Regions from separate parts of the Hydrogenophaga sp. GW101-3F08 genome, predicted to be linked through region 3. Evidence: predicted binding sites of a transcription regulator. Region 3 holds the regulator's gene; each other region holds the start of a gene.

What was found. Region 3 encodes FNR, which switches genes on or off when oxygen is low (the NO sensors DNR and NnrR bind a similar motif). Its sites were predicted from a motif close to TTGATNNNNATCAA; they were not measured.
Region 1: a site for FNR is predicted at 4,648-4,661, ahead of AC07YZ_RS02010 (DUF2189 domain-containing protein). Genes of this name have one in related genera too.
Region 2: a site for FNR is predicted at 5,900-5,913, ahead of AC07YZ_RS17435 (OmpW/AlkL family protein). Genes of this name have one in related genera too.

Annotation. Positions count from the first base shown of each region.
Region 1 is NZ_JBWKZP010000001.1:371,724-379,676, reverse strand. Features, by position in the region: gene infB (translation initiation factor IF-2) at 1-1,179, opposite strand, end outside; gene nusA (transcription termination factor NusA) at 1,211-2,710, opposite strand; gene rimP (ribosome maturation factor RimP) at 2,790-3,380, opposite strand; gene AC07YZ_RS02015 (DUF2788 domain-containing protein) at 3,545-3,766, opposite strand; gene AC07YZ_RS02010 (DUF2189 domain-containing protein) at 3,784-4,581, opposite strand; gene AC07YZ_RS02005 (ABC transporter ATP-binding protein) at 4,683-6,368, opposite strand; gene AC07YZ_RS02000 (ABC transporter permease) at 6,365-7,393, opposite strand; gene AC07YZ_RS01995 (microcin C ABC transporter permease YejB) at 7,399-7,953, opposite strand, start outside.
Region 2 is NZ_JBWKZP010000007.1:39,916-47,868, reverse strand. Features, by position in the region: gene AC07YZ_RS17455 (hypothetical protein) at 1-671, opposite strand, end outside; gene AC07YZ_RS17450 (SPFH domain-containing protein) at 668-1,969, opposite strand; gene AC07YZ_RS17445 (response regulator transcription factor) at 2,154-2,900, shown strand; gene AC07YZ_RS17440 (sensor histidine kinase) at 2,897-5,071, shown strand; gene AC07YZ_RS17435 (OmpW/AlkL family protein) at 5,173-5,769, opposite strand; gene AC07YZ_RS17430 (Bug family tripartite tricarboxylate transporter substrate binding protein) at 6,011-6,991, opposite strand; gene AC07YZ_RS17425 (LysR family transcriptional regulator) at 7,119-7,953, opposite strand, start outside.
Region 3 is NZ_JBWKZP010000002.1:796,456-804,408, reverse strand. Features, by position in the region: gene hemN (oxygen-independent coproporphyrinogen III oxidase) at 1-868, opposite strand, end outside; gene fnr (fumarate/nitrate reduction transcriptional regulator Fnr) at 1,048-1,767, shown strand; gene AC07YZ_RS09385 (hypothetical protein) at 1,867-2,160, opposite strand; gene AC07YZ_RS09380 (nitrogen fixation protein FixH) at 2,238-2,534, opposite strand; gene ccoG (cytochrome c oxidase accessory protein CcoG) at 2,577-4,043, opposite strand; gene ccoP (cytochrome-c oxidase, cbb3-type subunit III) at 4,114-5,022, opposite strand; gene AC07YZ_RS09365 (cbb3-type cytochrome oxidase subunit 3) at 5,049-5,186, opposite strand; gene ccoO (cytochrome-c oxidase, cbb3-type subunit II) at 5,203-5,952, opposite strand; gene ccoN (cytochrome-c oxidase, cbb3-type subunit I) at 5,964-7,409, opposite strand; gene ccoS (cbb3-type cytochrome oxidase assembly protein CcoS) at 7,478-7,615, opposite strand; gene AC07YZ_RS09345 (heavy metal translocating P-type ATPase) at 7,658-7,953, opposite strand, start outside.

The sequences.
Region 1 (7,953 bases), on a different contig from region 3:
CTTGTGCGCCAGCTCGGCCACCGTGATGGTTTCCGGCACGTGCACTTCGATCACCTTGAACTCGGTCGGCGCCACGAAACTGCTCTGGCCTGCATCACGGCTGTCGCGGTCGTTGCGACGGCCACTGCCACCGCGCGGACCACCGCGCCAGTTGGAGCGGCCGGCGCTGGTGTCGCCGCGGGTCTTGATCTCTTTCTTCTTGGCCGCATCGTCCTTCCAGGTGGAGGACAGGTTCTCGGACTTGACTTCCTTCTTCCCGGCCGCGCCCGGCGCAGCCACCGCGCCGGCCGCTGCGGGAGCGGGCTTGCCGGGCGTCCCGGCGGGCTTGTGCAAGGTGCCTTTGATGCCCGCCTTGGGGTCGGGCGTCGGCTCGGGCTTCTTGGCCACCAGGGTCTTGGCCGGGGCGGCCATCATGGCGCGGATGTTCGCGGCTTCGGCCTCGGCCTTGCGGCGACGCTCCAGCAGATCCTGGGCGCGCAGGTCCTCGGTCTTCTTGGCCTCGGCGTTTTTGTCGGCCAGCACACGGGCGGCCGATTCGCGCTCCAGCGAAGCGGTCTTGGCCTGGGTCTGCTTGGCCGCGCGTTCGGCTTGCGCAGCCTCGTCGCTGACGACGGCTTCTTCCGGCTGTGCCGCGGCGGCCAGGGCCGCCGCTTGCGCTGCCTCGGCCTCAGCCGCAGCGCGGGCCCGTTCGGCCTCGGCCTGGCGGGCCTCTTCGGCTTCGCGCTCCATGCGCTTCTGGGTCAACTCTTCTTCCTGACGGCGCAGCAACTCGGCCTGCCGGCGAGCGTCTTCCTCGCGCCGGGTCAGCTCTTCCGAATCCACCACCGGTGCAGGAGCGACCGGCTCCGCGACCGGTTCGGGCGCGGCAGCGATCTCGTCATCGCGCTTGATGAAAGTGCGCTTCTTGCGCACCTCCACCTGGATCGTGCGGGCACGTCCGGTGGCATCGGCCTGCTTGATTTCAGAGGTCGATTTCTTGACGAGGGTGATCTTCTTGCGCTCACCGCCGCCCGTGCCATGGCTGGCCTTGAGGTGGCCCAGCAACATCTGCTTGTCGGATTCGGTGACCGGATCGGTCCCGGACGTCTTGGGAACCCCGGATGCGGAGAGTTGCTCCAGCAAAACGGAGGTGGGCTTGTTCAGCTCGGCAGCCAATTCGGCGACGGTGGTACTTGTCATAGGTTCTTTTCTCCGCTGGGGCCTCCGCTGGTCAATTCGTGGATTGCGCTTCGTCACCGGTGAACCAGTGCGCGCGGGCCAGCATGATCAGCGCGGTGGCCTCTTCAGGCGTCTGTGCGGTGATGTCGGTCAACTCGTCGGTGGCCAGGTCGGCCAGTTCGTCGCGGGTGTGGATGCCCGCATCGGCGAGTTTGCCGATCAGCTCGGGGGTCACGCCTTCGAGGTCGCGCAGGTCCTGCGAGACTTCCTCGACGCTTTCTTCCCGGGCAATTTCCATGGTCAGCAGGGCATCCTTGGCGCGGGTGCGCAGCTCGTTGACCGTGTCCTCGTCAAAGGACTCGATCTCCAGCATTTCCTGCAGCGGCACGTAGGCCACTTCTTCGAGGCTGGTGAAGCCTTCCTCGATCAGGATGTCGGCGATTTCCTGGTCCACGTCCAGCTTGGCCATGAAAATCTTGCGGATGCCGTCGGCCTCTTCGGCCTGCTTCTGGGCCGACTCGTCGGCCGTCATGATGTTGATGCGCCAGCCGGTCAGCTCGGACGCCAGGCGCACGTTCTGGCCGCCGCGGCCAATGGCGATGGCGAGGTTTTCCTCGTCCACCACCACGTCCATGGCGTGGCGCTCTTCGTCGACCACGATGGACTGCACATTGGCCGGCGCCAGGGCGCCGATGACGAACTGGGCCGGGTCTTCGCTCCAGAGCACGATGTCCACACGCTCGCCGGCGAGTTCGTTGGTCACGCCGTTGACGCGAGAACCCCGCACACCCACGCAGGTTCCGATGGGGTCAATGCGCTTGTCGTTGGTGTGCACCGCGATCTTGGCGCGCGAACCGGGGTCGCGGGCGCAGGTCTTGATCTCGAGCAGGCCCTGTTCGATCTCGGGCACTTCCTGGCGGAACAGTTCGATCATGAACTCGGGCGCCGAGCGCGAGAGCAGGATCGGCGCGCCACGCAGGGTGAGGTCGACCTCCATGATCATGGCGCGCACGCGGTCCCCGGTGCGGAAATTTTCCTTGGGAATCATCTCGCCGCGCTTCAGACGCCCTTCGACACGGCCGCTTTCGACGATCAGGTCGCCCTTGTCCATGCGCTTGACGGTCCCGACAAAGATCTTGTCGCCGCGCGACATGAAGTCGTTGAGCAGCATCTCGCGCTCGGCATCGCGGATTTTTTGCAGGATCACCTGCTTGGCGGCCATGGCGCCGATGCGGCCGATCGGCACGCTCTCGACCGGCTTTTCGATGTAGTCACCCTCTTCGATGTCGGCGATCTCGTCGCGCGCATCGGTCAGCAACTCTTCGGCGTCCGGATTCTGCAGACCGGCCTCATCGGGCACGACGAGCCAGCGACGGAAGGTCTCGTAGGCGCCGGTGTCCGGGTCCATCGCGACACGGATGTCCACATCGCCTTTGTAGAGTTTCTTGGTGGCCGAGGCCAGCGCCAGTTCCACGGCGCCCAGCACCACGTCGCGTTCGACGTTTTTCTCGCGCGAGATGGCATCGATCAGCATCAACATTTCGCGGTTCATATCACTCGCCCACCTTTCCGGATATCGTTTTCAAATTCAAAACAGTTGCTTCCATGCATTTCCACGCTGCGTGCGCCATTCAATGGGGCTCCGCCGCACCTGGGGCCTGCCGGCCCTTGAAATTCACAATGGGCGCCAACCGTGCCTGCTGGACATCGTCCAGCGCAAAGGTCAGCGCCTGCAGGGGCGGCGGCACGCGCTTCTTGCTCACGCGCTGCCCGGGCTTGGGTTCTGGCGCATCGCTCCAGACCACCTGCCACTGCACCCCATCGGCGGCGCGCTCCAGCGTGCCGCGAAATTTTTTCCGATTGGCCGAAACGTCCGTTCCCGTGGCACCGATCGGCGCTCTCAGGGTGATGTCCACCACGTGGCCAACGAAGCGGACGTAATCGATCTCGCGCTTGAGCGGCCGGTCAATGCCCGGCGACCCCACTTCCAGCCTCCGGTACTCCAGCCCCTCAACCTCCAGCAGGTACTGCAGCTGGCGGGTGATTTTCTCGCAATCTTCCACCGTCACGAAACGCTCAACCGGCGCTTCCTGCCCGTCTTGCGGGGCCTGCCATGGCCAGTCGATGGTGACCCGCAGCAAACCACTGGCGGAGCGTTCGAGGTCCACCAGGTCGTAACCCAGTCCGGTGACGGTTTGCTCTACGGTGTCTTGCCAAGCCATCTTGTGTGGTGTCTGCCCTGAGGGTTTGCGTGGAGGGAAAAGCGTTCGGCCAAAAAAAATGGGCCGGTAGTAACCCGCCCATTTGGTCGTGAAGCCGGGATTGTAACCCGTCTACTCCCCCATTGGCAAGATCACACGGCTGGCCAGGCCCCGAGGCGCCGGATTCATATCCCAAGCGCCCATTGGATGATGTTTTTGGCCAGGAAACCCAGCATGCCGAACGACAACACCAGGAAAAGAATGAAGGTTCCGAATTTGCCCGCTTTGGATTCCAGCGCCAGGTTCAACACGATGAACAGCATGTACAGAATGAACGCGCCGACACCGAAGGTCAGCCCGAATTGGGCGATCTGACCTTCGGTGTAGCCAAAAAGGGTGGTTTCCATGATGAAAGTGTTGGGATTCAGGTCGGGGTCGGCGCGGGCGCCTGGGGGGCGGGCGGGCGCTGGCTCAGATCGCAGTAGGCGTGCCAGCTGGCGTGGGCGATCACCGGGATGAGGACGATCAGGCCCAGCAGCGCCGTGAGCATGCCGATGCCGGCCAGCACGGCGATCACCAGTGCCCACAGCGCCATGGGGCCCGGGTGGTTCGCCACCGCACGCCAGCTCTCGGCCACCGCCATGCTCACCGGCACCGAGGTGTCCACCAGCATCGGCAGCGCCACCACACTGGACGCATAGACCGGAGCCGCCAGCAGCGCGCCCATCAGCAACCAGACTTCAAACAGGCCAATGTCGCGCACCAGCACCACGTGGCGCAGGAAGTCGACCGGTTTCAGGATCGGTTCGGGCGACCACAGTGTGATCAGGCCCGCGGAGGTGAGCACCCAGCCGGTGCCCGCCAGCCCCAGCAGCAGGCCGAAACGCACCAGCCGGCCGTCGCCCGAGCGCCAGAGCTGGGCCACCTCGGCCATGCCCACGCAGCGACCGCTGCTGCGGGCCCGGCTGACGTGGTACAGCCCGGTGGCCAGGATGGGGGCGACGATGAGAAAACCCGAAAACGCACCCGCGAGCCACCAGAACTGGTCGCGCGCGGCCCACAGCAGCAGCCAGCCGAAGGCGGCCAGCAGCAGGCCGTGGATCAGGCCCGGTGCCGGGTTGCGCCGCAGATCGGCCCAGCCCAGCGCCAGCCAGCGCAGGGGCGAGCGCAGGGTGACGGGGGCTGACGAGGTGGTGGCCGGGGGGGATAGCCTGTCGTTCATGCTGATGTCCAGAAGACGGAGGGCCGGGCAAACCGCGTGTTGTAGCCGGTCGGCCCCCGTTTGAGGTTGATAAAAGTCAAGAGGCCACAGTGTGGCCCCTCTCAAGACGATGCTTGAACCAGGATGCGGGTGTAGGAATGCCCGGGCGATTCCAGCACGGTTTGCACGGGCCCTTGCTCGACCACCTGGCCGTCCTTCATGACCAGCACGTCGTGCGCCATGGCCCGGATCACGTCCACATCGTGGGTGATGAGCAGATAGCTCAGGCCGCGCTCGCGCTGCAGGCGCTGCAGCAGGCCCAGCACCTGCTTCTGCACCGTCACATCCAGCGCACTGGTCGGCTCGTCGAGCACCAGCAAGCGCGGCCCCACGATCAGCGCGCGCGCGATGGCCAGGCGCTGGCGCTGGCCACCGGAAAACTCGTGCGGGTAGCGCTGCAGCCAGTCGCTGCCGTGGCGCGGATCGTCCACCAGGCCCACGTCGGCCAACGCGACCACCACCCGCTCCCGCCGCTGGGCGGCAGTGAGTTGCGGCTGGTGCACCAGCAGACCCTCCCCCACGATCTGCTCGATCGTCATGCGCGGCGAGAGCGACGAAAACGGGTCCTGGAACACCACCTGGATGCGCTGTCGCAGGGCGCGGGTCTGCCCCGCACGCAAGGCCTCGGGCCAGCCCTGCCCCGTCACGGCCAGCTCGCCGCCGTGCGGCAGCAGGCCCAGCACCGCCAGGGCCAGCGTGGACTTGCCGGAGCCGGATTCGCCGATCACCCCCAGGGTCTGGCCGGGCGCGATGTCCAGGTCGGCGCCCTGCACCGCCACGAACTCGCCTTTTCTGAACCAGCCGCGCACCCCCGGCAAGGGCACGGTGTACCCCACCCGCAGCCCCCGCGCCCGCAACACCGGCTCCGCCGCAGCCTGAGCCGTGGCCGCCACGTCGCGCTCGGGCTTGCTGGCCAGCAGCCTGCGGGTGTAGGCGTGCTGCGGCGCGCCGAACACCTCGGCCACGCCCCCCTGCTCCACCAGATGGCCGCGCTCCATCACCGCCACGCGGTCGGCGAACCGGCGCACCAGGTTCAGGTCGTGGGTGATCAGCAACACCGCCATGCCGTGCTGGCGCTGCAGATCGGCCAGCAGGTCGAGGACCTGGCCGCGCAGACTCACGTCGAGCGCGGTGGTGGGCTCGTCGGCCAGCAGCAGCTTCGGACTGCTGGCCAGCGCCATGGCGATCATGGCGCGCTGGCGCTGGCCGCCACTGAGCTGGTGCGGAAAGGCGTTGGCACGCCGCGCCGGCTCGGGAATGCCGGTGGAGGCCAGCAACTCGACCGTGGCCGCCAGCGCCTGCCGGGGCGTGAGGCCCTTCTTGAGCTGCAGCACCTCGCCGATCTGGTCGCCCACGGTGTAGAGCGGGTTGAGCGCGGTCATGGGCTCCTGGAAGATGATGGCCACCTCGTCGCCACGCACGCCGCGCAACTGGTGTTCGCTCATCTGCAGCAGATCGCGCCCTTGCAGCAGCGCCGAGCCGCTGACCTCGGCGTTGTGCACCAGGCGCAGCAGCGAAAGTGCCGAAACCGTCTTGCCCGAGCCGGACTCCCCCACCAGGGCCAGCTTTTCGCCGGCCCGGATGGAGAAATCGATGCCGTGCACGACTTCCTGGCCACCGAACGCCACACGCAAACCTTTGACGTCGAGCAGCGCAGGGCCGAGCCCCACCGCCGGGCCGCCCCAAGGCGGGGCAGCCCCCTCAGGGGGCAGCGAACCACGCGCAGCGGGGAGCGTGGGGGCGCTCATTGGTCGGCCTTGCGTGGATCGAGCGCATCGCGCAACGCGTCGCCCATGAAGGTCAGCAGCAGCAGCGTGATCACCAGCACGGCGAAGGTGGACATGGAGATCCACCAGGCGTCGATGTTGTTCTTGCCCTGGCTGAGCAGCTCGCCCAGCGACGGCGTGCCCGGCGGCACGCCCAGACCCAGGAAATCCAGCGACGTGAGCGCCAGGATGGCGGCGCTCATGCGGAACGGCAAGAAGGTCACGACCGGCGTGAGGCTGTTGGGCAAGACATGGCGCCAGATGATCTGCCAGTTCGACAGGCCCAGGGCACGGGCGGCCCGCACGTAGTCGAGCTGGCGATTGCGCAGGAATTCCGCGCGCACATAGTCCGACAGACCCATCCAGCCAAACAGGCTCAGCAGGATCAGCAACAGGCTGAGGCTGGGCGCGAACACGGCGGAGAAGATGATGAGCAGGTAAAGCTCGGGCATGGAGCCCCAGATTTCGATGAAACGCTGGAACGCCAGGTCGGTCTTGCCACCAAAGAAGCCCTGGATGGCCCCCGTGACCACCCCCAGCGCCACACCGATGGCGGTGAGTGCCAGTCCAAACAGCACGCTGACGCGAAAACCGTAGATCAATTGGGCCAGCAGGTCGCGCCCGCGGTCGTCGGTGCCAAACAGGTTGTCGCGGGTGGGCGATGAGGGGTTGGGCTCTTTCGCGAAGTAGTTGAGTGTCTTCGGGCCATAGGGGTTGGGCGCGTAGAGCGCCCAGTTGTCGCCCCGGCTCAGTTGTTCGCGAATGAAGGGGTCCAGGTAATCGGTGGTGGTTTCGAAGTCGCCCCCGAACACGGTTTCCGGATAGTCGCGCACCATGGGAAAGTAGGTTTGCCCCTCGTAGCGCACGAGCAACGGCCGGTCGTTGGACAACAGCTCGGCGAACAGGCTGGCCACCACCAGCACGCAAAAGATCACCAGACTCCAGTAACCCAGGCGGTTGCGTTTGAAGCGCTGCCAGGCGCGGCGGGAGGGGGAAGCGGCGGCCATTTCGCTCAATCAAACTTGACGCGCGGGTCCACCCACACGTAGCAGAGATCGGAAACCAGCTTGGTCACCAGCCCGATCAGCGTGAAGAAGAACAGCGTTCCCAGCACCACGGGGTAGTCGCGCCGGATCACGCTCTCGTAGCTCAGCAGGCCCAGACCGTCCAGCGAGAACAGGGTCTCGATCAGCAGCGAGCCGGCGAAAAACGCACCGATGAAGGCCGACGGAAAGCCGGTGACGATGGGAATGAGCGCGTTGCGAAAGATGTGCTTCCACAGCACCTGGCGCTCGCTCAGGCCCTTGGCGCGTGCCGTCACCACATACTGTTTGCGGATTTCCTCCAGGAAGGCGTTCTTGGTCAACATGGCCGTGACCGCGAAACTGCCCAGCACCATGGCCGTCACCGGCAGGGTGATGTGCCAGAGGTAGTCCACGATGCGCGCCCCCCAGCTGAGCTCCTCCCAGTTGGACGAGGTGAGGCCGCGCAGCGGAAACCACTGCAATTGCCCGCCAAAGATCACCAGCAGCGCCACACCCAGCACAAAACCGGGGATCGCGTAGCC
Region 2 (7,953 bases), on a different contig from region 3:
AACAGTTCGCCGTCGTAACAGATCTGCATGCGGTCCCCGATCTCGTGGCTGTTGAAGCGGATGCCGTAGCGCCCCGCCGCGTCCAGCTGGCCGAGCAGCGCTTCCTGGGCGCTGCGGGACAGGCCCGCGGCCGAGGCCCGTTGCGCCAGCCGCTGCGCCGCACCGGCCACGGCGTCGAGCACCTCCGCCCCCACCGGGCCCGACAGCTGCGCCGGGCTGGCCGCCCGCAGCCAGGCCGCACCGTAGCCAAACCCCAGGCCTTCGCTGCCCGCGCTGTCCTTGACGAAACGCAGCACCGCCAGCAGCTCGTCGGCGTGGGCCGCGTCCAGCGACAGGCGGCGCAACTGGCTGGCCCGCACGTAGCCACCGCGCTCGCGCTGGTGGTCCCAGACCTGCACGTACTCCAGGCGCTCGCCGCGGATCTCCACCAGTTCGCCCTGCCACAGCCGGGCCTGCTGGGTCGCGGCGTCGCGTGGCGCGGCGCGCAGCGCCACGGCGTCCTGCACGATCAGCGCCTGCGGCGGCAGCGCCGGTGTTTGTGCCTCGGCGGCGTGGGCCGGGGGCGCCACGAACACCAGCAGCCAGGCCGCCGCCGCGGCCAGCGCGGCCGTGGCCACATAACGCAGACAGGTTTTCACGGCCGTCTCGGGTGGGTGTGCGAGGGCGTTCATTCTTCTTCCCCCTCATCGGCCGGCTCACCCCGGGCCAGCGCGACGGACTTGCCCGACTGGCCCAGCAGCCCCGAACCGATGAAGCCGCCGTCGGCCGGCGGCGCGGCGATGATGACCTGCACCTTGTCCGACAGCTTGTCGGCCATGACCTTCTGGATCAGCAGCGGATGGCGGCTCAGCAGGCTGCCTTCGCGCGCCATCTGTTCGGCGTTGGCCTTGCCCACGGCCTCCAGTCGGAACGCCTCGGCCTGGGCCAGGCGCTGGCGCGCCAATGCCTCACCGTCGGCTTCGATGCGCCGCGCCTCGGCGTTGCCTTCGGCGGTGCGGATGCGCGACTGCTTGTCGGCCTCGGCTTCCAGCTTGCGCTGTTCCACCTGGCGTTGTTTGAAGGGAAGCACGTGTTTCATGGCCTCTTCCTGCGCCTTGGCCGCGATCACCTGCACCTTGCCGGCGGCCTCGGCCTGCAACTCCTGCTGCACCATCTCGGCCCGGGCTTCGAGCTCGCTTTCCTTCACGCGTTTTTCTTTCAGCTCCAGCGTGTAGCGCATCTTTTCGCTGGCCATCTCTTCGGCCAGCAGGGTTTCCATGCGCTCGCTGTACTGGGGCGGCAGGTCGATCTTGCCCACCTGCACGTTGCGCAGGATCAGGCCCTCGGCGGCCAGCTTCGGCTTGAGTTCGGCTTCCATGGCCTGCTGGATCTCCGTGCGCCGGGTCGAGAAGATTTCCCGTGCCGTGTAGCGCGCGAAGGTCTTGTAGACCACGCCCTGCAGGGCCGGGTCCACCAGCTCGGCGCCCGGGTCCACCTGCAGCCGGCTGGCCACCAGCGCGAGCTGGGCCGGGTTGACCGCGAAGCGCACCGTCACGTCCACGCCCAGCGACAGCCCTTCCACCGACTGCACCGGCGCCGGCCCGTCGTGACGCGCCATCTCGGCCGACTTCCAGTTCTGGTCGCGCAGCGACAGCACCCGCAGGCGGTGCAGGCCGGGCAGCACCCAGACATTGCCCGCGCCCAGTTCCTGCTGGTGGCCGGTGAGCTGGTTGGTGCGCAGCGCCGCCTGGCCCGGGTTGATCGTGAGCGCGGGCGGGTGGCGCACCAGGGTGTAGCCGCCCGCCACCAGCAGCAGGGCCACCACCACCACCGGGGCGGTGTGCCGGGGCAGGCGCGGCAGTCGCAGCGGCGGGCGGGGCTGTGCCGGCGGCGCGCCGTCCTCGAACAGCGGCGCCGTGCTGGCGTCGGGCGCCGGCCGGGCGAAGGCCTGGCGCAGGCGGGCGGAGAGTTGCTTGAGCGAAAACGACATGGTGAAGACTCCTGGGGATCGGGGGGCAGACGCCGCTCAACCGATGAACCCGATTCTTCGCAAGGGCCCGGGAAGCTACAACGCGGGCGCCGGGCGAGAGGCTTCAGGCGGGCGGCGCATTTGCTTCGCCCACGGAAGATTCCTTCCGCGCCGCGCGCTGGGGGCCATTTCATAATGGCGCACCATGTCCAGCCCCACCCCGACCCTTTGCGTGGCCCTGATCGAGGACGATCAACCCACCAGCCGACAGCTGGCCACCTGGATCCGGTCGGCGCGGCCCGACATCCGGATCGACCAGTGGTTCAACCGCGACGACGCGGAAAACGCCATCAACCGCGTGCCCTACGACCTGGTGGTGCTTGACATCGAACTCGGCCACGAGCGCCACGCCGGCGTGGCCTTGATCAACGCGATCAACAAGAACCGCCAGGGCACGCCGGTGCTGGTGGTCTCGGCCATGCCCGCGGCCATCTACCGCAGCATCATGAAGGCGCTGGACGCCTGGGACTACCTGCAGAAGACCACCTTCGAAGAGCGCGATTTCATCGAGACCTTTCTGGACATCCTGCGCGTCTCACGCAAGCAGGCCGCGGTGGCCGCACCGGCGGCGCCCGCCGACGAACTGAGCCTGGACCCGCTGTGGCAGCGCACGCCGATCTGGCGCGGCCAGCGCATCAACCTGCCGCTGACCGCGCAGCGCATCCTGGCCACGCTGCACCAGCGCGCGGGCGAGGTGGTGTCGTACGAGGAGCTGTTCGACGTGGTCAAGAGCGGGCGCAACCGCGACAACGTGCGCAAGCACGTGAGCACCATCCGGGACGCGTTCCGCGAGGTGGACCCGCAGTTCGAGGGCATCGAGAACGTGCCGATGCGGGGCTTTCGCTGGGTCCGCGCGCCCCTGGTTTCCGCGCCCGGCCGAAAGCCCGCATGAAGGTGCCGGGCCTCGATCTGCCCCGCTTTCGCATGGGCAAGCTCGGCGTGCCGCGCCTGGGGCTGGCCGGCTTTCGGCGGCGCATCTTCTTTCGCGCCGTCTTTGCGCTGCTGGTGCTGGCCACGCTGGGCCTGGCGCTGACCGTGCTGCGGCACGAAAAAGAGCGCAGCTACCTCAACTACCAGAACAGCTTTCGCAAGACCCAGTCGGAGATCCTCGCGCGCCTGCGCCACCCGGCCGGTCAGCTCGCCCTGCTCAACCCGCAGCACGAACCGGCCGCGCCCGGCCAGGGCGCCGAGCTCTCGCCGTTGCTGCTGCCCTTTGGCGCGCTCGACTTCGACGACCCGTTCAAGGCCCAGCAGGCGCTGGAGAGCTCGGGCTGCGCCGTGTTGTTCCAGGACGGCTCCAGCGCTTGCGCGGCGATCGGCAGCAATCCCTACGCGGGCGGTTTCGTCTACCTCGCTGGCAGCTTCGTCAGCCCGCCATTGGTGGGCCGCCAGCGGGGGCAGCTGGAGCTGCAGGAGGTTCACCGCGCCCGGGTGCACCTGACGCTACGCGGCCAGACCACGCGCTGGATCGCACCGCTGGAGCTGGTGGCCAGCGCCGCCACCGGCCAGCCGCAGGCGCCGCTGGTGGGGCGTTGGGCCGGCTTTCGGGCACCCGCGGCCGGTGCCGAGCCCGACACGCTGCAACGCAAGACCCGCCCGGTGCGGGACTTCCGCGGCTGGGTCTGGCAAAGCCCGGACTGCGCCGACGAAGGCCAGGCGCAGCCCGACTGCCCGCGCCGCGCCTTCTATTCCATCCGCCTGCCCTCGGACGCCCTGCGCGTGGCGAATCTGCCGCCGGCCCGGGTGGTCTGGCCGCCCGCCGATCTCGCCGACATCCGCGTCGGGCTGCGGATCGTGGGGCCCGCGTCGGCGCAGTTGCTCGACACCGCCGCGCCGCGCCAGGCCGAGCCGTCCGCGCTGGCCGAGCTGGCGCAGTCCCTGCTGCCGGGCGAGAGCCTGCAGATCCAGCGCATGGCCAGTTCCCTCGCGCCCGGCCTCACACGCGCCCCCGCCACGCAGACCCTGCACGGCAGCGCCGACCCGGGCGAACGCGAATCGCCCTGGGTGCGCCACATCGTGGGCCTGCTGCCGGTGGACACCCGGGTGCCGCTGCTCCAGGCGGTGGACACCGTGGCCACGCCGGTGGGCCGCTTCGAGATCACGCTGACGGGCGACGTGCGCACGGTGGAGCGCCGCATCAGCATCGTCGCCACGCGCCTGCTCTGGTTGGTCGGCGCCATGCTGGGCGCGATCGTGCTGGCCTGGCTGCTGATCGAGATCGGGCTCATCCGCCGCGTGACCCAGCTCACGCGGCGCGCCGCGGCGGTGTCGTACAACGTGCAGGCGCCGCTGCCGGAAAACCGGCTGGCCGATCTGGACGTGAGCGACCTGCGCGGCAGCGACGAGCTCGGCATCCTGGCCGGGGGCCTGTCCGACCTGCTGCAGCGGGTGAAGAACGACATCTCGCGCGAGCACCAGCGCGCCCAGCAGGAACTGGACATGTGGCACGCCGTGGGCCACGAGATCATGTCGCCGCTGCAGTCGCTGATGGTGCTGCACGGCCGGCCCGAGGACCCGAGCCACCGCTATGTGCAGCGCATGCAGCAGGCCGTCAAGGTGTTGTACGGCCACGCCTCCCCGAGCGAGGCGATCGTCGCCGCCGACATGGCCAGCGAACGGCTGGACATCCACGCCTTCCTGCGGCAGATCGCCGACAACGCGCACTTCTCCGGCATCGACGGCGTGCGCTACCTGGACGCGGACGACCCCGCGCTGGCGGGCCTGCAGGTGCGGGCCGATGGCTTCGCGCTGGAAGACGTGGTCACGCACCTGCTGAGCAACGCCCAGCGCTGCCGCACACCGGACACGGCCATCACGCTGTCGCTGACGGCCGACCCGCAGCACGCCTGGATCGCGGTGCACAACCAGGGGCCTGCGATCGACGCGGCGCTGCTGCCGCGGATTTTTGACTACGGCGTGTCCGACCTGCCGCCCACCGACGGCCACCGCGGCCAGGGCCTGTTCGTGGTCAAGACCTACATGGGCAAGATGGGCGGTACGGTGCAGGCGCGCAACGTGGCCGATGGCGTGCTGTTCACGCTGGGATTGACCCGGATGGTCTGAGCGCACAACGGCGCCATCGGGCCGGGACGCGCGAAAAAAAGACCCGGAGCACCTTGGCGCCCCGGGCCACAACCCCTCACAAAAACCAAAAACGCTTTTTCTTAGAAGCGCCAGCCCAGGCCCATGCCGACCAGCAGCGGGTCCACCTTGAAGGTGCCGGCCTTGACGCCGCCCGCGAGCACGTCGGTCTTGATGAAGACCTTCTTCACGTCAAAGTTCAGGTACATGTTGCCCGTCAGCGGCACGTCCACACCGACCTGCAGGGCCGGGCCGAAGCTGTTGCGTTTGACGTCGGCGGCGCCGCCCAGCAGATTCACCGAGCTGAAACGGGTGTAGTTCAGGCCGGCGCCCACATAGGGTTTCACCCCGCCGAGGTCAAAGTGGTACTGCACCGTCAGCGTGGGCGGCAGGTGGCGCAGCGAGCCGATGTTGGCCCCGCCGGCGGTCATGGTGTGTTTCTGGGGCACGGTCAGGATCAGCTCGGCCGCGAGGTTCGGGCTGAGGAAATAGGTGAAGTCCACCTCGGGCAGCCACTTGTTGTTGATTTCCAGGCCCAGACCGGTGGTGTCCTTGTTGGCGCTGTCCAGGTGCACGGCGCGGGCACGCACCAGCAGCGAGCCTTCTTTGAAATCCTGCGCCATGGTGGCGCCCGATGCCAACAACGTTACAGCGGCAATCGCGATGATGTGTTTTTTCATGCTCATCTCTCAGTCCTCGACACGGGAACATTCCCGGTTGGGATTACAGAAGAGCGGGGCATGCGGGCGTTTGAGGATCGTCAAACCACGCCCTTGCACCCCCCTTGTGCGGCGTGGAATTGCCCGTAGATTGATCTGGATCAAACCGGGACATGCCCGGCTTCAAGGCCTGAGCAACACCGTCGAGACGGCGCCTTCAGCGGCTCAAAGGGCGTGCGAAGCGCTATGGGGGTGTCGCACCCTAGGGCGCTTTCATGTTGCTGATCCTGACCACTTCGGCCCAGCGCGGTATTTCCCGCACGATCAGTTCTCCAAACGCTTTCGGGGTGGTGGGCGTGGGCGTGGCGCCTTCGGTGGCGAGTTGTTGCGCCACATCGGGCAGCGCCAACGCCTTGTTGATCTCGGTATTGAGCAGGGAGACCAATGCCGGTGACATGCCCGCAGGCGCCACGATGCCGTACCACTGGTCGGCCTCAAATCCGGTATATCCGCTCTCGGCAACGGTGGGAACGTCGGGCAGAGAGGGCAGACGCTGCGGACTGGACACGGCCAGCGCGCGCAGCCTCCCGTCCTTGATGTGCGGGATGACGGCGGGCGAGCCGGTGAAGGTGGCATCCACCCGCCCTCCGATCACGTCCACCACCGACGGCCCGGTCCCCCGGTAGGGAATGTGCAACATGAAGGTTTTCGTCTTTTGCTTGAGGTATTCGAACGTGATGTGCGCAGCACTTCCGTTCCCGCCGGACGAGTGCGTCAGTCCACCCGGTCGTGCCCGTGCGGCATCGATCAACTGCTTGAAGTTCTGGATCGGGGAGTCGGCACCCACCACCAATACGTTGGGCACGCGGGCTACCCAGGCCACGGGCGTGAAGCTCTTGACGGGGTCATAGCTCAACCGGGGATAAATGGACGGGTTGACCGCCAAGGTGCCGATGTGCCCCATGAGAAGCACGCTGCCATCGGGTGCAGCTTTGGCCGCCTCGCCCGCTCCGATGGATCCCCCGGCACCGCCCCGGTTGTCGACCACCACGGTGGCACCCAGTGCGAGAGCGAGCTTGGGAGCGATGGCACGGGCCAGGATGTCGGTGGAGCCCCCCGGAGGGAAGGGAACGATCAGCCGGATGGTCTTGGGCATCTGCGCCTGGGCCCAGGGCCACGCGGCTGAAGCCAGGGCAACGGTGATGAACGTGCGGCGGTGCGTGCCGAAAACCGGGTCTGACATGAAAACTCCGTTGGCGAGAATGGGATGCGGATGAGGTTGCCAGAAGTGTCTCCACCACGGCCCCTCCGGACCAACGCTCAATGGGCTCGAACCTTCGCGTTTGACTTATACGGCCATGGGACAAACCCTAGCGATCCGGCACACCCGTGGTTTCAATACCCGTCCAGGAGCGACCCACCGCCTGCAACGCCGCCTGCAGCCCCTGGCATGCGAGGGACGGCAGGCCGTCGCGGCGCAGCGTGATGCCGATCCGGCGTTCGGTGCCCCTCAACACCAGGGGGAGCACTTCGAGCAAACCGGAGTCCACGTCCGTCTTGATCTGCTGGGGAGACAACAGGGCCACGACGTCCCCCATCAGCAGCATCGCCCGCACGACCGAAGGGCTGTTGGCCTGCAGGCAGACACGGGGCAACCAGCCCACCGCCGCGAACACGCCATCGAAGGCCCGTCGCGCCGGCGTCCCAGGCAGGGGAGCCACCCAGGTCGCCGTCCGCAGGGCCCCCAGCTGCAAGCGCCGATCCGCGAGCGCACAGGGATGACCCCGCCGGACCACCGCGACCAGAGAGTCCACGAAAAGCTCGTGCTCGACCATGTCGCCGGGCGACTGCTCACCGCGCAGCGGGCCGACCATCAGATCCACATCGCCTTGTCGCAACAGCCGCAACAGCGTCTCGTAGGTGCCATCCACCACGGTGGCCAGCACCCCCGGCTGGGTCCGCAGCAGACGGGACAAGGCCTGCGGAACCAAGGCCGTGCTGGCCATGGGCAAGGCCCCCACGACCAGTTCACCCCGCGGCTGACCAAGGAAGGTGGCCACCTCCTCGTGGGCGATGCGCAGCTCGCCCAGTGCGAGCTTCACGTGGCGCACCAGGCAGTCGCCGGCCTCCGTCAGTCGCGTGCCCTGTGCCGATCGCCTGAACAACGGCGTCGCGACCATGCGCTGCAACGCCTGGAGGTTTTGG
Region 3 (7,953 bases):
CCATGCCAACATAAACGTATCCAGCGCCCATCAGCGCATCGAGCGAGGCCGACAGCATGGACAGCTTGTCACCGCCGCTGGGAAGCTCCGCAGAGATGATGCGTCGCTGAGGCTTGAAACGCGAGGGCAGATGCGCATAGGCGTAGAGCGCAATGCGATCCGGGCGCAGGGCATTGACTTGCGCCAGCGTGCGGGAGAACGACTCGGGCGTCTGCAGAGGCAGGCCGTAAATCAGATCGACATTGACCGACTCAAACCCGATCTTGCGCGCCGTGTCCACCAGCGCGAACACCTGCTCGGCCGGCTGTACGCGGTGGACCGCCTTTTGCACAGCGGGGTCAAAGTCCTGCACGCCAAAGCTCAGGCGGTTGAAACCCAGTCTGGCCAGGGTCTGCAGGCGCTGGTCGGTGACGGTTCGGGGATCGACCTCGATCGAGTATTCGCCGCCTGGCACCAGTGTGAAGTTTCGCCGGATCATGGCCATGAGGTCTTCGAGTTCGGCGTCCGAGAGGAAAGTGGGTGTGCCGCCACCGAGGTGCAACTGTGAAACACTGTGCCCCTGACCGAAATGCTGGACCTGAAGATCGACTTCACGCGACAGGTAGCGCAGATACTCGGCGGCGCGCTCATGGTGCTTGGTGATGACCTTGTTGCAGGCGCAGTAGTAACAAACCGACTCGCAGAACGGGATGTGCACGTAGAGAGACAGGGGCAACGCCATCGACCCGGCCCGGCGTTGCTCCAGCGCCTGGACATAGTCCTGCTCGGTGAAGGCTTCAACGAAACGATCAGCGGTCGGATAAGAGGTGTAACGCGGTCCGGGGACGTCGAATCGCTTGAGCAATTCGTTGGAAATGGCATGACTCACAAACAATTCTCCAGTTCTTCAGCTTTACTGTGCATCATGCACAGGGCGAGCCCCTTGATCTTGATCAAGCCCACCCGTCATACTCGGGTTGACCCTGAGTTCCCGTCTCTGGAAACCGATGCTCGCTCGACAGGCTGCGGAACCATGGGGTAAGCTCGGGCTGCAATTCCGGGAAAAATATGGACGTTCATAGCATCAAAGTCGCCTGTTCAAGCTGCAACCTGCGCGAGTTGTGCTTACCCATGGGATTGAATTCCGAAGAGATGGACAAGCTCGACAGCGTGATTTCTTCGCGACGCAGGATCAAGCGCGGAGCGGCGCTGTTCAACACCGGTGACAAATTCACCTCGTTGTATGCGGTTCGTTCAGGTTTCTTCAAGACCTGTGTGACCACGGCTGACGGCCGGGACCAGGTCACGGGCTTCCAGATGACAGGCGAAATCATTGGTCTGGACGGCATCGTCAGTGACCACCATTCCTGCGATGCGATTGCGCTGGAGGACGCCGAGGTCTGCGTCATGCCGTTTGACGATGTCGAGCAGCTGTCGAGAGAGTTCACAACCCTGCAGCACCATGTGCACAAGATCATGAGCCGTGAGATCGTGCGCGATCACAGCGTCATGTTGTTGTTGGGCAGCATGAGGGCGGAAGAGCGGCTGGCCGCCTTCCTGCTCAATCTGGTACAGCGCCTGCATGCCCGAGGCTTCTCGCAGTCGGAGCTGATTCTTCGCATGACCCGGGAAGAAATCGGGAGCTACCTCGGCATGAAGCTTGAGACGGTGAGCCGCACGTTCTCGAAGTTCGTCGAGGAAGGCACGATCGAGGTCAAGCAACGCTACGTTCACATCAAGAACACCGACGCGCTCAAACAGATCGTCAACCCACAGTCCTGTCGCTGAACTCAGGCAGCGGCTTCTGGCCCGCATCCGGCATACCCCAAAAACCAAGCCCCGCCGAGACTGCTCGGGCGGGGCTTGATTTTTGAGCAACAAACTGCTTCAGGAACACGAACCGTTCTTGGCACAGTCGCGAGGTCGCTCCTCCAACGGAACGGGACAACGGTTGACCTCGAACGGGGACATGGACAAGAGCGCTGTGAGTGAGCTCGACACCATGGTCACCAGCCAGAAAACAAAGAAGGCCATCGTATAGACGGCCTGCCTGGACATCTCCAGCGGTTGCCCGAACCAGTGCAGATCACTGGGATCGACCATGGCAAACACGATCATCTCCAGTACGGCGGCCACCAGAAAAGCCGGCCATGCAATCCACATCCATCGCTGAGCCCACATTGTTTTGTCTCCTTGGGTTCTGTCGCTGACTCGGAGGTTGTCGTGATGCGCCTCACGAAGCTTTGATCATCACACACCTATTCGTCGGTTGGAACCACCGGTGAGGCCGCGTGATTGCGCGCCTGGTGGGCGGGCTGCAGCTGGATCAGCGCGTCAATGCGGGCCTGCCCTTGCAGCGACCGCGCGACCTGGAGGTTGCGCTCGTAGTCTTCCTTGTCGAGCACGGGATCGGCGCCCTTCACCGCAATGACGGCGGTGATGATGCTCGCGACCACCACCAGCAATGGTCCCCCCACCACCAGCCACATGTGGGGAACGCGCCACCAGGAGACAGAAGGCTTAGGGTCCGGATTTTTGAGGGTTGCGGTATTCATTGAAGACTCCAGAGTGGTCGGTGGATGGGCGACGTCCGCATTTCAGCGCGGGATAAGAAAGGCTGCTTTTTCGGTTACCTGGGATGCCTCATCCCCTGTGGACCGGATCTCGAAGTGGATCGGGTGGGACCCGCTGGGTGCCGTATCGGGTGGCACCTGCACCCGCAGCACCGCAGACCGGACTTCCGTGGGCAACACTTCAATCTCGGCTTCCGACGCGATGGTGATGCCCTGCAACCCCGACACGCTGATCACGTAGCGCTGCGTGCTTTCGGTCGCGTTCATGACCTGCAGCCTGAACACGTTTTCGATGCGCCCCTGCTCCACCATGCGAGCCAGCACGCCGCGATCACGAATGACGTCGACCTTGAGGGGGGTGCGCAAGAAGAGGCTGATCATCACGGCGAGGGTGATGGTCAGCAGAATGCCGGAATACACCAGGACCCGTGGGCGCATCGCGCGGCGGATCATCTGCCGGGTGCTCCACCCTTGCGCCATGCCATTTTGCGTGGAGTATTTGATGAGGCCACGTGGATAGCCCACCTTGTCCATCACCTCATCGCAGACATCGATGCAAGCCCCGCAACCGATGCACTCGTATTGCAGGCCTTTTCGAATGTCGATCCCGGTGGGACAGACCTGCACACACAAGGTGCAATCCACACACGCACCCAGGCCCAGGGCTTTCGGGTCCGCCTTCTTGGAACGCGGTCCACGCGGCTCACCACGTTTCTCGTCGTAAGTGACGATCATCGTGTCCTTGTCGAACATCGCGCTCTGGAAGCGCGCATAGGGGCACATGTACTTGCAGACCTGTTCGCGCATGAAGCCGGCATTGCCATAGGTGGCAAACCCGTAGAAGAAGATCCAGAAGGTTTGCCAAGGGCCGAGGGACGCCGCCAGGGACAGCGAGGTCAGCTCACGAATCGGCGTGAAGTAGCCCACGAACGTGAAGCCGGTCCAAAGGGCAAACAAGATCCAGAGCGCATGCTTGATCCACTTCTTGCTGAACTTGGCGGCCGACAGGGGTGACTGGTCGAGCCGCATGCGCGCGGACCGGTCACCTTCGACCTTTTTCTCGATCCACAGGAATATCTCTGTGTAGACCGTCTGTGGACAGGCGTAGCCGCACCACAGGCGCCCTGCCACGGCCGTGAACAGGAACAGTGCCAGCGCCGAAATGACCAACAGCCCCGTGAGGTAGATGAAGTCCTGCGGGTAGAGCACCAGGCCGAAAATGTAAAAGCGGCGCGCTTCGAGATCGAAGAGCACCGCTTGACGCGCATTCCACTCCAGCCAGGGCAAGCCGTAAAACACGATCTGCGTGATCCAGACCGCAATCCACCGCCATTTGGAAAACAGACCAGCGACCGAGCGCGGGTAAATTTTCTGGCGAGAAGCGTACAGAGAAACCATCACCTCGTCGCCGGCAGCATCTCCTTGCGATGGTTCCGGGGTGATGGGAATGATCGGTTTGCTGCTGCTGACGTCTGGCGTGGCGGAAGTCACGAGGAACCCGTGGTTGGTGAAAGAAAAAAGGCTGCGCGGTCAAAGCGACCACACAGCCTCCTCGGTTGCCTTAATTGGCGGGCTTGTTCGACATGCCCCAGACGTAGGACGCGAGCACGTTGATCTGCGCTTCGTTCAGCAAGGCCGACTGCCCGGGCATCTGGTTGGTGAATCCATTGTTCACAGCGCGGATGATGGCTTCTTCACCCCAGCCATGCAGCCACGTACCATCGGTCAGGTTGGCAGCACCCACCGCCGCCATCCCTTTGCCATCCATGCCGTGGCAGGCCGCACAGGCAGCGAACTTTTCTTTGCCCTGGGAGGCTCGCACGGAGTCGTGCGGACTGCCAGACAGGCTCAGCACGTAGTTCGCCACGTTGCGCACGTCTTCAGCACTGCCCACGGCAGCAGCCATCGGGGGCATGACACCGATACGGCCCTGAGCAATCGTCTTTTTGATGGTCGCATGGTCACCACCGCCCAGCCAGTCACCGTCGGTCAGGTTGGGAAAGCCCTTGGCTCCACGGGCATCAGAACCATGGCACTGGGCACAGTAGTTCATGAACAGACGCTCACCAATGGCCATGGCTTGCGCATCGCCAGCGATCTGCTCCGGGGTCATGCCGTTGAATTTGGCGTATATCGGGGCGATGGCCGCCTCCACCTTTGCAACCTCGGAGGTGTGCTGCCCCTGCGAACTCCAGCCCAGTACACCCTGGAATTTGCCAAACATGGGATACAGCGCACCGTAGGCCAGCGCGAAGAGCACCGTGATGATGAACAGATAGACCCACCACCTGGGCAGCGGGTTGTTCATTTCCGCCAGATCGCCGTCCCAGACGTGACCGGTGGTGTTGTCGGCATGGGTGTTCGCCTTCGTGGTGCCACTGATCCAAAGCAGGATCAGGCAGGCGATGATGCTGACCAGTGTCAACCCGCCCACGTAGAGGTGCCAGAAATCACTTGTAAAGTCGCTCATGATGTTTCTCTTGTTGGTGCCGCGGTTTAGTCGTCAGTGAAGGGCAGTTGGGCTGCCTCGTCAAAGCTGGCCTGGTTGCGTTTGGACCAGGCCCATACCACGATGCCCACGAAGGTCAGCAAACTGACCACCGTGACGATGCTGCGCAGATCGTTGATGTCCATGGTGGGCCTTCCGCGGTTATTGCTTGGTACCAGTCGCCGCGACGGGCGCTGGCTCAACAGCCGGAGCGGTAGGCGCTGCAGCCTCGGCCGCCGGAGTCACATCAGCAGCAGCGGGTGCCGGAGCCGCCTCGGCAGCCGGGCGGCTGGCGCTGCGAGCGGTGCCCAGCACCTGCAGATAGGCGATCACGGCTTCCATCTGGGTCTTACCCTTCACAGCTTCGACCGACTGTGCGATCTCTTCGTCGGTGTAAGGCGCGCCGAGCGTACGCAGCACTTCCATGCGCTTGGGCATGACGTCCGCATTCACCGCTTTCTCGCCAAGGAATGCGTACGCGGGCATGTTCGATTCAGGCACCACATCGCGTGGGTTGGTCAGGTGGGTGCGATGCCATTCATCGCTGTAGCGGCCACCCACACGGTGCAGATCAGGACCCGTGCGCTTGGAACCCCACTGGAACGGACGGTCGTAAACAAATTCGCCAGCCACCGAGTAAGGGCCATAACGCAGCGTCTCGGCCTGGAACGGACGAATCATCTGCGAGTGGCAGTTGTAGCAACCTTCGCTCACATAGACATCACGACCGGCCAGCTGCAGTGCGCTGTAGGGCTTGAGGCCTTCGATCGGTGTGGTGGTGGACTTCTGGAAGAACAGGGGCACGATTTCAACCAGACCACCCACAGCCACCACGAGCGTGATCAACACGATCATGAGGAAGTTGTTGGTCTCGATCCGTCCGTGGCCTTCGACTTTTTCGTTGTTTGCCATGTTTCTACTCCTCAGGCGTGTGCGGGGTTGACGGCGAGGACGGGCACGTCCACGACACGGCCCTGACGCATCGTCATGATGACGTTCCAGAGCATGACCAGCATGCCGCTGAGGTACAGCACACCACCCAGCAGACGGATCACATAGAACGGGAAGGTGGCCTTCACCGACTCGACGAAGGTGTAGGTCAGGCTGCCGTCGGGGTTGACCGAGCGCCACATCAGACCTTGCATCACACCGGCAATCCACATGGCGGCGATGTACAGCACGATGCCAATGGTGGCCACCCAGAAGTGCAACTCAATGGCAGGCACCGAATACATCTTCTTCTGGCCAAACAGGCGCGGAATCAGGTAGTACAGCGACCCCATGGACACCAGCCCCACCCAACCCAGAGCGCCGGAGTGCACGTGCCCCACGGTCCAGTCGGTGTAGTGCGACAGCGCGTTGACGGTCTTGATCGACATCATCGGGCCTTCGAAGGTGGACATGCCGTAGAACGACAGGGACACGATCAGGAAGCGCAGGATGGGATCGTCACGCAGTTTGTGCCAGGCACCCGACAGCGTCATGATGCCGTTGATCATGCCGCCCCAGCTGGGAGCCAGCAGGATCAGGGAGAACACCATGCCAACGGACTGCGTCCAGTCGGGCAGCGCGGTGTAGTGCAGGTGGTGTGGGCCCGCCCACATGTAGGTGAAGATCAGCGCCCAGAAGTGGACGATGGACAGGCGGTAGGAGTAGACCGGACGCTCGGCCTGCTTGGGGATGAAGTAATACATCATGCCCAGGAAGGCGGCGGTCAGGAAGAAGCCCACCGCGTTGTGGCCGTACCACCATTGCACCATGGCATCCTGCACGCCGGCGTAGGCCGAGTAGGAGTGCGTGGCACCGGTCGGGATGGACAGGTTGTTGAAGATGTGCAACAGGGCGATGGTGATGATGTAGGCACCAAAGAACCAGTTGGCCACGTAGATGTGCTTGACCTTGCGGGTGCCAACCGTGCCGAAGAACACGATCGCATACGACACCCAGACCACAGTGATCAACAGGTCAATCGGCCAGATCAGTTCGGCGTATTCCTTGCCCTGAGTCAGCCCCAGGGGCAGCGACACGACGGCCGCCACGATCACCGCGTTCCAACCCCAGAACGTCAGCCAGGCCAGCTTGTTCGAGAACAAGGCGGTGTGGCAGGTTCGCTGCACCACGTAGTAGCTGGTCGCAAACAGCACCGACCCACCAAACGCAAAAATCACCGCGTTGGTGTGCAAGGGGCGAAGACGGCCGTAGGTCAGCCATTCAATGCCCATGTTCAACTCGGGCCAGGTCAACTGGGCCGCGATGATCACACCCACCAGCATGCCCACCACGCCGTAGATCACGGACATGATGGCAAACCCGCGGACCACACTGTCGTTGTAGACCGCCGGTTGGCTGGCCTTTCTTGTTACGGACATACAGAACTCCTCATAAATGTCGCTTGTTGGAGTGTCCTCACGGCACCCTCCATGCACCTTGACTTAAGTCAATCGCCCCGAAGAATGCGCTCGCCCTCACGTTCGATGTTGTCGAATTGCCCAGCCTGAAGTGCCCACCAAAATACCCCGATGATGGCGAACACGAGCAACACCGAAATGGGGATCAGCAAATACAGAACATCCATGATGAACACCTTTATCAATCGAACGCGGTGAATACCGCGCCTTTATGCGGATGAGCTCGCACCCACAGTGGTCGCTGGGACGCCCGCTGTGGCTTTGGACGCCAAGCGCAACGCGTTGACGATCACCAGCAACGAACTACCAGCCATGCCGAGTCCGGCCAGCCAGGGAGGCATCCAGCCCACGAGCGCCAAGGGCACGCTCACCAGGTTGTAGACCGCGGCCCAGACGAGGTTCTGCCGCACGATGCGCAGCGTGGACCGGGCCTGACGCAATGTCAAGACCACGCCCATGACCTCCCCGCCCTGGATCACATAGTCCGACTGGGCTTGAGCCAAAG